Regions from separate parts of the Bacillus sp. FDAARGOS_235 genome, predicted to be linked through region 1. Evidence: predicted binding sites of a transcription regulator. Region 1 holds the regulator's gene; each other region holds the start of a gene.
What was found. The regulator Rex, encoded in region 1, represses fermentation and respiration genes when NADH is low (regulators of the CRP and FNR family bind a similar motif). The targets are predictions, from matches to a motif close to TTGTGAAATATTTCACAA.
Positions count from the first base shown of each region.

Region 1 (4,293 bases):
CAGTTCTTCCCATTCTGCCATACAGGCTTCAAGTTGTTCTTGTAATGTTTGTTTTTTCGTTGTAATCTCACTAGCCTTTTCATAATCTGCATATATTTCTGGTAAGCAAAGCTGATCCTCTAACGTAGCAATTTCTTCTTCTAAGCTTACGATGTTTTGTTCTAGTTCTTCGATTTTTCGAGTGCGTTGACGTTCTAATTGTTTACGCTCTTTTTCTTCGAGATAATTTAATTTTTCTTGAGCTACAGTTTTTTGAACAGGTGCCTGATTTTCTTGCTGTTCTTGTTGTTCAAATGCTGCGCGTTCAATCATTTCATTTTTCTTCTCCACATAGTAATCGTAATCACCTAAATACTCTTGCGCACCTTCTGTTGATAATTCGACAACTGTAGTCGTTACGCGATTAATGAAGTAGCGGTCATGTGAAACGAATAGAAGAGTTCCTGGATAATCAATTAAAGCATTCTCCAAAATTTCTTTACTATTTAAATCAAGATGGTTCGTTGGCTCATCGAGAATTAATAAATTGGATTTTTGCATCATAAGTTTTGCGAGAGCTAATCGGGCCTTTTGTCCACCACTAAGAGAAGATACTGGTTTTAGTACATCATCCCCTGTGAATAAAAAATTACCTAATATAGTGCGAATTTCTTTTTCGGGTTGAAGCGGATATTCATCCCATAGTTCATTTAAAACGCGCTTAGAAGATGTTAAGTTAGCTTGCTCTTGATCATAATAACCAACAGATACATTTGATCCGAAAGCAACATCTCCATGTAATAGCTGTAACTTATTCACAATGGATTTTAATAATGTGGATTTTCCAATTCCATTCGGTCCAACTAAGGCAACACTATCTCCCCGAGTTAAGCGCATATTTACATGTTCAATAATAGGATCCTCATCATAACCGATGGTTGCATCTTTTACTTGTAAAACATCATTTCCACTTTGTTTTTCAATATCGAAGTGGAATGAGGCTGATTTAGAGTCACCTAATGGTCTGGTTAATAATTCCATTCTATCTAATTGTTTACGACGGCTTTGTGCACGTTTTGTCGTAGATGCACGTGCTATATTTTTTTGAACGAAGTCCTCAAGTTTAGCGATTTCATCTTGTTGCTTTTCGTAACGCTTTATTTCTTGTTCGTATAGGGCTGATTTTAAGTCTAAATATTTACTGTAGTTACCAACAAATCGTCTGCTTTCTTTATTCGAAATTTCATATACTTGTGTAACAAGCTTATCTAAGAAATAACGGTCATGAGAAACGATTAAAATTGCGCCAGGATAACCTTGTAAGTATTGCTCAAGCCACGTTAATGTTTCGATGTCTAAATGGTTTGTAGGCTCGTCTAAAATAAGTAAGTCTGGTTTCGTTAATAATAATTTCCCAAGAGCTAATCTCGTTTTTTGTCCGCCACTTAACGTAGAAATTGTCGTCTGATGCGTTTCAACAGGGAAACCAAGACCGCTTAAAATGGAGCGAATATCTGCTTCGTACTGATAGCCGCCTTGATCTTTATAATCTAATTGCAATTGGTCATAATCAGCTAATAATTTTTCATATGTAGCGGCATTTGAAAAGTTTTCTTCTTTTCCCATTTCTTGCTCTAGCCTTCGAAGTTTTGTCTCCATTTGCTGTAGGTGTGTAAAGACGGTTAGCATTTCATCCCAAATTGTTAATGATGTTTCTAATCCAGTATTTTGAGCTAAGTACCCAATTGAGACATCTTTCGGTTTTATAATTTCGCCGCCATCATGAGATAATTCACCGGCGATAATTTTTAATAATGTAGATTTTCCGGCTCCATTTCGTCCAACTAAAGCGATACGATCTTTCGTTTGCACTTCCAATTTTATGTTTGCAAGAATCGTTTCGGCACCGTATAATTTTGAAAGCCCGTTTACTTGTAATAAAATCAATGTTTTCACCTCAAATAATTTCTTAACTTTGCCATGTTTATATTTCTCAATCATACTAAAAATAGTGTATAGTTTAAAATAAAGAGAGAATACTTCTTCTCTTTATTATACAAGGAAATTCATAAGTACTAAACTTCTGTATTCGATTCAAGTATATGAATAAAGATAGGAAGAGAGGAGAGGTTATATGGATCAGCAGAAAATTCCGCAAGCCACTGCTAAACGATTGCCTCTATACTATCGATTTATCCAAAACTTATCTCTTTCTGGTAAGCAACGTGTTTCATCAGCCGAATTGAGTGAAGCGGTAAAGGTTGATTCCGCAACTATTCGAAGAGATTTCTCATACTTTGGAGCATTAGGGAAAAAGGGATATGGATATAACGTAAATTATTTATTATCATTTTTCCGTGAAACACTCGATCAAGATGATATAACACGTGTAGCGCTTATTGGAGTAGGTAATTTAGGGACCGCTTTCTTACATTATAATTTCACGAAAAACAATAATACAAAAATTGAAATGGCATTTGATGTTAGTGAAGAGAAAGTTGGAACAGAAATCGGGGGTATTCCTGTATATCATTTAGATGAATTAGAAGAAAGGTTATCAAATGATATACAAGTGGCAATATTAACAGTACCCGCTACAGTAGCGCAATCTGTAGCCGATAGATTGGCAGAAACAAACGTGCACGGTATTTTAAACTTCACACCAGCACGCTTAAATGTGTCAGAGAATATAAGAATTCATCATATTGATTTAGCTGTAGAGCTACAAACGCTTGTTTACTTTTTAAAGAATTATCCACAATAAAACGCAGAGGAGGTGACCTCTGCGTTTTATTATTGTTTTTTCTTTGTGAATTTCACTAATATAAGGCGAAGTGCCAAATTAAAATCAATTGTTGCCATAACTGCAAATAGTATTGTCCACATATTCCAGATTGTATCTGTCACGTTCGTAATGGCGAAACGTGTAAAGATACATCCGAGAAGGAAATACAATGCAGCCATGAACAATGGTGAGTTTCTCATACAAAAAATCCTCCGATAAAGCCTTGCATTTTTTCAGCTTCTTTAATCATTTCTTGAATTTGTTCATTGCTCATGAAAATCTGTCCAATGGCAACTAATGTATTCATTGCTACATGGGCTGCTATAGGAACGATAATGCGTTTCGTTTTTACATATAAGAAGGCGAATACGAGCCCCATAGAAGTGTATACCAATAGGTGAGTAAAATCAAAATGAATCGCTGCGAATACGAGTGAACTAATAATAGCAGCAACGAAGAAATTAAATCTCTTATAAAGTGTACCAAATAAAATTTTTCTAAATACGATTTCTTCTAAAATAGGTCCGATTATAGATATAACAATAAGGAACCAAGGTGTCGTTCTTGCGATGTCCATAAGTCGGTCTGTATTCTCAGATCCAGGTGTAATCCCTAATAGATACATTTCAATCATACCTGCAATACTTTGTGAGATGATTGCTAAGAAGAACCCGATAAAAATCCACCCGATTGTAGCTGGAACAGAAGAGCGCATTGCATCTAAATGCCTGTCACGAATATCTGTTCTAAGTAACCAAATTACAACGCATAGTGCAATGAAAAAGCTAATAATAGACCAATGTCCGGTTATTAGTTGAAACTTTTCCTCGTTGGTAAATCCTCTATTATCGTATAGTCCGGTTTTCAGAAGAAGTGGTAATCCGGCAATACCCGACAATTGCATTAAAATGTATGTAACGATAATCCACCAATATTGTTTCTTCAAATGGTTTAACCATCCTTTCTAACTCTAGTGTATGAGATAAGGCAGGATAACATGTAATATGCTACCTACGATATAAACTTTCATTCGAATTATGTTTTTTTTGTAAATCTGCATTGGAAATTAAAATAGAAGACAGGAAAAAGTTGTGTGTGTAGCGAAAACAACTTAGGGTGTCTTTCATATTGTAACATACGAGTAGTGGAAACAACGATTCATATAGTAAAGGTAGTAGAAGAAGGATTTTATATAGAAGAGTATATATAGTAATTTGCGAAAAAATTATGATTTTTTTACTTGCAAAAGAAATTGAGATTATTTATTATTATAAGTGTGTTAGCACTCGGGTGACTCGAGTGCTAATAAAAAATTTACATAACACAATGAGGAGGTTATTGTTCATGCTAAAGCCATTAGGTGATCGCGTTGTAATTGAGCTTGTTCAAGCAGAAGAAAAAACAGCAAGTGGTATTGTATTACCAGACACTGCAAAAGAAAAACCACAAGAGGGTAAAGTTATTGCAGTAGGTACTGGTCGAGTGCTTGAAAATGGTGAGCGTGTTGCTTTAGAGGTAGCAGCAGGTGA
Region 1 is NZ_CP020437.2:2,671,477-2,675,769, reverse strand. Features, by position in the region: gene A6J74_RS15490 (ABC-F family ATP-binding cassette domain-containing protein) at 1-1,926, opposite strand, end outside; gene A6J74_RS15485 (redox-sensing transcriptional repressor Rex) at 2,114-2,743, shown strand; gene A6J74_RS15480 (YdiK family protein) at 2,773-2,964, opposite strand; gene A6J74_RS15475 (CPBP family intramembrane glutamic endopeptidase) at 2,961-3,710, opposite strand; gene groES (co-chaperone GroES) at 4,109-4,293, shown strand, end outside.

Region 2 (4,293 bases), 1.0 Mb from region 1:
CGCAAGCAGTTCAGGATATGAACTCACGTGTAGAAAATGGCGAGACAGCGGCATCTTGTATTAACTTTATTACAGGACCTAGTAACTCTGCTGACATTGAAATGAATCTTGTTGTCGGAGTACACGGACCATTAAAAGCGGTATATTTCATCGTATAAAAGAGGGGAAAGCAGGCCAGAAAATGGCCTGCTTTTTTAGTAGAATAAAGGATAATATGAAGTAGAAGTTCTCTCCTTTTTTTGTTATGTTCTTTTGGAAAGGAGAGGAAGGGATGTTCACTTATATATATGCATTGTTAGTGGGTATGGTGTTTGGTTCTTTTTTTATGCTAATCGCAATAAGGGTTCCTTTAGGCGAGTCTATTATTACACCGCGTTCGCATTGTCATTATTGTAAGTATGTACTAAAGCCAAAAGAACTAATTCCAATCATTTCATTTTGTATACAAAGAGGGCGCTGTACGGATTGTAAGAGGGGAATTCCGATTCTGTACGTAGTATTTGAATTTGTAACCGGTACAATATTTTTTCTTACTGTATATATGATTGGAGTAGAACGAGAGCTTCTCATCATTTTATCGCTTTTTTCGTTACTTCTTATTATTTCCGTTACAGATTATATATATATGTTAATTCCTGATCGTATTTTAATTTCGTTTGCTTTTCTGCTTATTTTAGAATGTATTTTTGTACCGTTAGTTACGTGGATAGATAGTATAGTTGGTAGTGGGGTTATACTCTTTTTGTTATATTGTATGCAAAAGATATATCCAGAAGGGCTTGGTGGAGGGGATATAAAATTACTCTCGCTACTTGGATTTATAGTGGGATTGAAAGGGGTTTTTATTATTTTATTTTTAGCGTCTTATTGTAGTCTTTGTTTTTTCGGGATGGGTATTTTATTAAAGCGTATAGAAGCAAGTAAACCAATTCCATTTGGCCCTTTTATTAGTCTTGGAGCAATATGTTATGTATTAATTGTGTATTCAAAATAGAGGGGGATAGAGAATGAATATATATATGGATGATCAAAGAGGTTGTCCGTTTGGATATGTGCCCGCAACTACAGTAGAAACTGCCTTGCAATTTGTTAGGGAGAATGAGGTAAATATTATTTCTCTCGACTTTAATATGGGATGGCGGCAGAGTAATGGATTTGATTTCGTAAATATTTTTTGTAAAGAGGGATTATATGTTAAGGAAATCCACTTTCACACAAATGATGTCATTGGTATGGATAAGATGAAACAAAGAATAGAGGGTGGAAAAGAACAAGGAGAGATTGAAGCAAGTATTATTGTGAAATATGTGGGGAGCTAAAAACTCCAAAGTCTAACTTTGGAGTTTTTAATGTTTCATATGTGCTTGTAAAGGAATAATCTCTTCTTGTTGAGCTGCTGCGATTACAGTCTCTTCCTGTTTAACATCAGGTGTTTTCTTTGTTAAGTAGTGATATACCATACCGACAAATACGGACCCGCCAATAATGTTACCGATTGTAACTGGAATTAAGTTATGAATAGCGCCTGCAAAAGAAATTGTCTCAGGATGTGGTGATACTAAAGATAAAGCAAACAGTGATAAGTTTGCAATGCTATGCTCATAACCAGATAAAAAGAAAGTGAAAACGAGCATCATCATCATTAATATTTTGGCTGTGTCACCTTTCACTTGAGAAGGTAAGAAGCAGGCAAGACAGACAAGCCAGTTACATAAAATTGCTTTAAAGAATAATTGCATTGTAGGTGTATTCATCTTTCCTTCAACTACTTTATTCATTAAATGACCGTGATCAATCGCTTCGAAAATGCCAGTTGCGTAAAATAGTAAGGCAAAGAATAAAGCACCCGCTAAGTTACCTGCATAACATGCAATCCAGTTGCGAAGTGTATCAGAAATCGTTGTTTCTTTTCTTAAAGTTGCTACTGTGAAGTACATTGTATTTCCAGTAAATAATTCAGCACCACCATATATAATAAGTACGAGGGCAATCCCGAAAAACATGGAAGCAGCTAAATAAGTTGCTGGTGAATCTGCAATGTGAAAAAAGTTACCTAATTTAAAACATAGTACAATAATAAAACCGATATAAATGCCCGCAAGTGCAGCACGAATGAAATATTGCATCGGATTTATATCTAGCATTTTCTTTTTGCTCTTAGCCAGTTTGACAACATAATCTAATCCTTGTTCTAGCATGAGTCATACGCTCCTTTAGTAAATCTTCTATAAATACTCCTTATATGAATAAAGTACATGGATTCGTTCACAGTTTCAATAAGTTTGTGCAATGTTTCACAAAAAGGACATACATAAAATAAGAAAGCGATTACAAAAGGTAGTATAATGGAATTTTTTCTAAAAATAGAGAGGGAATTGAAATAAAAAAGAAAAAGCGCTGTAATTACAGCGCTTTTTCGTCTAAATTCTTTTCTACTTTTACTTCTACTTCTTTCGAGAAGAACCAACCGCCAACTGCGATTCCAACTAATACAATCCAGAATGTAAGTTTCCACGGAGTAGATTCTGGGAATGAATGCGGAATTACATTTAATGCAGGGTGTGCTAATGTATAGATTGCTAACTTCACACCAACCCAACCTACAATTAAGAATGCTGCAGTTTCAAGTCCTGGTTTACGTTTTAATATTTGTACGAAAGCAGTTGCTGCAAATCGCATAATGATTAATCCAATAAGTCCACCTACAAAGATAACAACGAATTGCCCAGTATCAAGACTACCAATTGTACCTAGTCCTGTTTTCGGTAAAGTCATTGCTAATGCAACAGCAGCTAAAATTGAATCAACTGCAAAGGCGATATCAGCAACCTCGACTTTAAATACAGTCCACCAAAAATTCTCTTGTTTTTTCTTTGCTTCTTTTTCTTCTGTGTCTTCATCCGTATTCTTTTTAACATACGTTTTAAATAAGTGATTACCAGCGATAAACATAAGGTAAATAGCACCGATTGCTTGCACTTGCCATACATCGACTAAGAACGAAATCATAAATAACGATCCGAATCGGAAAACAAATGCCCCCGCTAATCCGTAAAATAGTGCTTTTTTACGTTTTTCTTCTGGTAAATGTTTAACCATAATTGCAAGAACAAGCGCGTTATCAGCCGCTAAAATCCCCTCAAGTGCAATCAGGATGAGTAATACCCAACCATACTCCAATAATAATGATACATCCATGTACATTCTCCTCTCATTTCTATAAGTACTAAATAAGTGAAGAATTTCCCCACTATTTAGTTTCCCCATACTCCTGCCTATTAACTTTGGAAGAATTTGGTAATGAATACAAAAAAGACCTCTGCCGTTAATAGGCAAAGGTCTTGCTAGACATATGTAATAAAAATGCCAACAAAGCCGGAAGAACTAAGTTCTACGTAATGACGACTTTGTTTCCAAGAAATATTCTTGGACGCTACTCCCCTTTGGAGATATGCTATTGTACTCTCATTATATGGATAATTTATACGGTTGTCAACCTGTTAAAATATCTTCGTTCGGATATTTTATTTTCCGGTTCTTTTTGCGTGCAAATGAAAAAGCCAATGTTAATGGTCCCATTTTTCCAAAAAACATCATAAAGATAATAATAGCTTTTCCAATTATCGTTAAGTGTGGCGTTAAATTCATACTGAGACCGACTGTTCCAAATGCTGAAAATACTTCGAAAGCACTCATCAATAGAGGAACTCGCTCAGTAATACTTAAAATTAAAATAGCAGCAAAGATAAATGAAATGGAAATAATAGTAATGGTCAATGATTTGACAATGAGCGTATCTTTAATGGATTTTTTAAACACAACAATATCATCTTGTTCTTGTAAAAATTTAAATACGCCAAAAAACATAATTAAAAATGTTGTTAACTTAATTCCACCACCAGTTGAAGCACTACCAGCACCAATAAACATAAGAAGCATCATTAATAAAAGGGAAGGTTTTGTTAATGCAGAAATATCAACGGTATTAAATCCGGCAGTGCGCGTTGAAATTGCTTGGAAATAAGCAGCCATTCCTTCTTCAAATGGGGTAAAACCTCTCATAGAAAGAGAATTATGGAACTCGAATATGAAAATAAAAACGGTAGCAATAATATTGACGATTAGAGTAGAAGAGAGCATGAGTTTTGAATGTAATGTAAGGTTTTTAAAGTTCTTTTTTCTTTTTATATCTATAATCACTGTAAAACCGATTCCACCTAAAATTATGAGAGAAGAAATAACGAGATTGACGAGAATACTATGAGAATGGGACATTAAATTATCGCTCCACAC
Region 2 is NZ_CP020437.2:1,670,548-1,674,840, reverse strand. Features, by position in the region: gene A6J74_RS10330 (LutC/YkgG family protein) at 1-158, shown strand, start outside; gene A6J74_RS10325 (prepilin peptidase) at 245-994, shown strand; gene A6J74_RS10320 (cyclic-phosphate processing receiver domain-containing protein) at 1,008-1,319, shown strand; gene A6J74_RS10315 (formate/nitrite transporter family protein) at 1,347-2,198, opposite strand; gene A6J74_RS10310 (TerC family protein) at 2,404-3,198, opposite strand; yybP-ykoY riboswitch at 3,289-3,454, opposite strand; gene A6J74_RS10305 (TrkH family potassium uptake protein) at 3,493-4,293, opposite strand, start outside.
Region 2: A6J74_RS10315 (formate/nitrite transporter family protein) is a predicted target of Rex. The motif match lies at 2,283-2,300, and genes of this name have one in related genera.

Region 3 (4,293 bases), 730 kb from region 1:
GATGCAGCTTTGCCATTTTGTGCAAAGAAGATTTTAGAAGCGGCTGGAAAACTAGGAAAACCGATTACGAATATCGTTATAACACATGCACATGATGACCATGTAGGAGCGCTTGATGCTATAAAACAAGAACTGCCGAATGTTTCGGTCTATATTTCTGAAAGAGATGCTCGTTTACTTGAAGGGGATTTGTCACTGCAACTCGGAGAACCAGGCACGCAAGTAAAAGTGAGTGTGTCAAAAAGGATAAAGACGATTCCAGATATCCTTCTTCAAGAGGGAGATCAAATTGGTTCACTTGTAGCAATTGCAGCCCCAGGCCATACACCGGGATCAATGGCGTTTTTAGACACGAGAAATGATGCGCTCATTGTTGGAGATGCATTTCAAACGAGAGGAGGAGTGGCGGTAGCAGGGCAGTTGATGTGGCTTTTTCCGTTTCCTATGTTTGGTACGTGGGATGCAGAAGTTTCATTAAAAAGCGCTCAGAAATTGCTAGAGTATAAGCCGTCTATATTAGCGACAGGGCATGGGAAGATGATTAAAAATCCGTTAGTGCAAATGCAACGGGCGATTGAAGAAGCGGAAAGGAATTTAACTAGAAAGAGCCTTTAATTGTTTAGAGGCTCTTTTTTGCTAAATGATATTATTTTGTGGGTTTTAAGTATGTGTATATCGCTAATAGGAAACCGAAAAACATAAATATAAAAGGGTCTTGGCTTGGGTTAGGGTCATAGCTATCTTGCACCTTAGTAAGAAAATCATGTGTTTTCATGTTTACCTCTCCTTTTATTCATAAGGTTTAGTATGAAGTGGGGATCATGATGTGGAAGTAAGAAATTTTTATTTTATAATAATATAATTCCTAAAACTATAGAATACAAAGCGTTCATAATATGTAAAATTGCATATTATTCTTTTTGAAATTTTTGTTATATTATCCTTATATTTATATTAAAGGATTTTTGTTAAGGTAATGAAAACAAATGGAGGAATAGTATGAGTAAAACGGTGTTAGAAGCGTATAGTGTGGAAAGGAAAATAGATAATATAACATATAAAAATCTATTTGTAATGATAGCAATCATTTTAGGATTCTTACTTCTAGGAGGGTTATTCCTTGGTTTAGCTTTTGGGATTTATGGTGAGGAAGCGTTGCGTGATAATTTAGAAGGGTACTATTTCCTTTTATTAGATGCAGCTGTTGTTGCTATCGTTTTATTAGCTTATAAACCAGTTCTTCATTTTATTAAATATATTTGGGATTTATCCGTTTTGAAGAATGGGAAGACATATTTATATCTATTAATTGGTTTTATGGTTATTGCATTATCACAATATTTAATGTTACATGTGTTTAGTTTTGAAAGTGCAGCAGAACAACAGAAACAATTAGGGAGCTTAGGACTTCAAAATAGTCTACAAAGTATTATATATGTGTTAAGTGTTGCTATAATTACACCGGTTAAAGAAGAAATTCTATTTCGAGGTATTTTATATCGATTTTTAGAAAAGAAATATAATTTTTTAGTTGGTATCATTATTTCTTCCTTCATTTTTGGAATTCTTCATGGAGGTCTTCTAATTACGGCGACGATTATGGGGATTGTGTTTGCGATGTTATACAAAAAGACGCAATCTATTATACCTAGTATTATTTTACACATTGTATGGAATTTACTTGTGAGTATAAGTATGATTGTATCTCTATAAAATTGAACGAATATTTAGCATAAAAGATGGATGGCCTAGCTATGCATCTTTTATTTTGTTTATAGGTAGGAGAAGTTAATTCATGCATGTATATAATCCAAAAAGAACCAAATACTAATGACGAATGAACAAAGAAAGGCAGGAGTATTCCATGCAAAATTTAACAGAGCTTGAAGTAGAAAACTTACGTCATTTAATCGGTGGACACGCAACAATTATTAACAAGTTGGAGCAGTATGCACAGACGTGTACAGATCCAGAGTTGAAACAAATGCTACAAAAGGATGCGCAAGATGCACGAAATACGAAGCAACAATTAATGACTTTTTTAGGATAGGAGGAAGAGAGAAATGAATGAAAAAGATATGGTAAATGATTATTTAGCAGGATTAAATGCAAGTTTAACAAGTTATGCAAATTATATTGCTCAGTCTGATAATGAACAGTTACACCAAACATTAATTCAAATTCGTAATCAAGATGAAATGCGCCAACGTAATATGTATGAGTACGCAAAGCAAAAGAGTTATTACAAACCGGCAGCACCTGCGAATCCAATGATTGTGCAGCAATTAAAAGGCCAATTAAGTGCGGAATAATGGGATGAAAAAAACGAGCGAATGAAGTCGCTCGTTTTTTTGTTTTGTCCCGTAAAAGCCCAATGGATAAAGGTTGATTGAAGTTTCAATTTATATATGTCAATAAATACATAATAAATATTTTTTCAGTTGTAACAAATATGACGAAAATTAAATATAACAATTCACAAAAAGGACAAAAACTTTGCTCAATATTTCACAAAGTATCCATGGTTTCTATCGTGGGAATCTCTATAATTAAGAGTGTAAAGAACAAAAGAAATAGATTATATGATCAATTAGGAGAGATTGCTATGAAAAGAAATACAAGAAAAATTGCAATTATCGGTACTGGATTAGTTGGATCAAGTTGTGCATATTCCATTGTAAATCAAGGCATTTGCGAAGAGCTATTATTAATTGATATAAATCATGAACGTGCAGTTGGGGAAGCGATGGATTTATCACATTGCATTAACTTTACAAATACAAGAACAAAAGTATATGCAGGAAGCTATGAAGACTGCAAAGATATGGACATCGTTATTATTACAGCGGGACCAGCACCAAAACCTGGACAAAGTCGCTTAGATACTTTAGGAGCGAGTGCGAAAATTATGGAAAGTGTTGTTGGCGGCGTAATGGAAAGTGGATTTGACGGTATTTTCTTACTTGCATCGAACCCAGTTGATATTATTACATATGAAGTGTGGAAATTATCTGGATTACCTAGAAATCGTGTGATCGGTACTGGTACATCACTAGATTCTTCTCGCTTAAGAACAATTTTATCTGAAATGTTACATGTAGATCCTCGTAGTATTCATGGGTATTCATTAGGAGAACATGGTGATTCTCAAATGGTTGCTTGGTCTCACGTAACTGTTGGTGGAAAGCCAATTCTACAAATTTTAGAGGAGCAAAAAGAACGATTTGGTGAAATAGATTTAGATGAAATTGTTGAGAAGACTGCAAAAGCAGGATGGGAAATTTATAAACGAAAAGGTACTACTTATTACGGAATCGGAAATTCTCTAGCGTATATTGCGAGCTCAATCTTTAACGATGATCACCGTGTTATTGCTGTATCAGCCATTTTAGATGGAGAGTACGGTGAGTATGATATTTGTACAGGAGTGCCAGCTATTATTACTAGAGATGGTATGAAAGAAGTTGTAGAACTAAACTTAACAGAGGACGAAGAATCTCGATTCGCAAAATCAAACGATATTTTACGTGATTATATGAAAACAATTGGTTACTAACTTATAGGAGAAGGTGAAACAAATGAAGGAATATATAATGTCTCGTGTATTTAAAGCATCTGCTGGAATCGCACAAGGTATTTTCGTATCCCTCGGAATTGGTTTACTGATCGAAAATATAGGAAGAATTGTTGATATTCCATTACTTATTACAATCGGAGTTGTTGCAAAATCACTTATGGCACCAGCAATTGGTGCCGGCATTGCTTTTATGCTCGGTGCAAACGGTCTTGTTATCTTTTCAGCGATGGTAGCTGGAGCGATTGGTGCCGGATCCATTTCAATTACTGAAGCGGGTCTAATCATTAAAACAGGTGAGCCAATCGGTGCATTATTAACAGCAACTTTAGCTGTATATATCGGTAAACGTTTAAGTGGAAAAACTGCGTTAGATATGATGCTCGTTCCATTTGCGGCCATATTAGGTTCTGGTTTAGTTGGTATTTGGTTATCTCATAATATTACTCCTGTTTTAAATACAGTTGGAGCATTTATTAAAGATAGTTCAGCTGGTAGCCCGTTTATCGCTTCTATCGTCATTGCAGTAGTTTGGGGGCTATTACTTATCTCTCCAGCTTCATCAGCTGCATTAGCGATCGCACTTAGCTTAGATGGCGTTGCAGGTGGTGCAGCTCTAGCAGGATGCGTTGCTCAGTTTATCGGATTCTCTGTAATCTCAGCGAAAGAAAATAATTTAGGTGGCATATTAGCTCAGGCGCTTTGTACTCCGAAAGTAC
Region 3 is NZ_CP020437.2:3,401,332-3,405,624, forward strand. Features, by position in the region: gene A6J74_RS19380 (MBL fold metallo-hydrolase) at 1-615, shown strand, start outside; gene A6J74_RS19385 (CPBP family intramembrane glutamic endopeptidase) at 1,000-1,713, shown strand; gene A6J74_RS19390 (hypothetical protein) at 1,865-2,050, shown strand; gene A6J74_RS19395 (spore coat protein) at 2,064-2,312, shown strand; gene A6J74_RS19400 (L-lactate dehydrogenase) at 2,606-3,556, shown strand; gene A6J74_RS19405 (PTS sugar transporter subunit IIC) at 3,579-4,293, shown strand, end outside.
Region 3: A6J74_RS19400 (L-lactate dehydrogenase) is a predicted target of Rex. The motif match lies at 2,497-2,514, and genes of this name have one in related genera.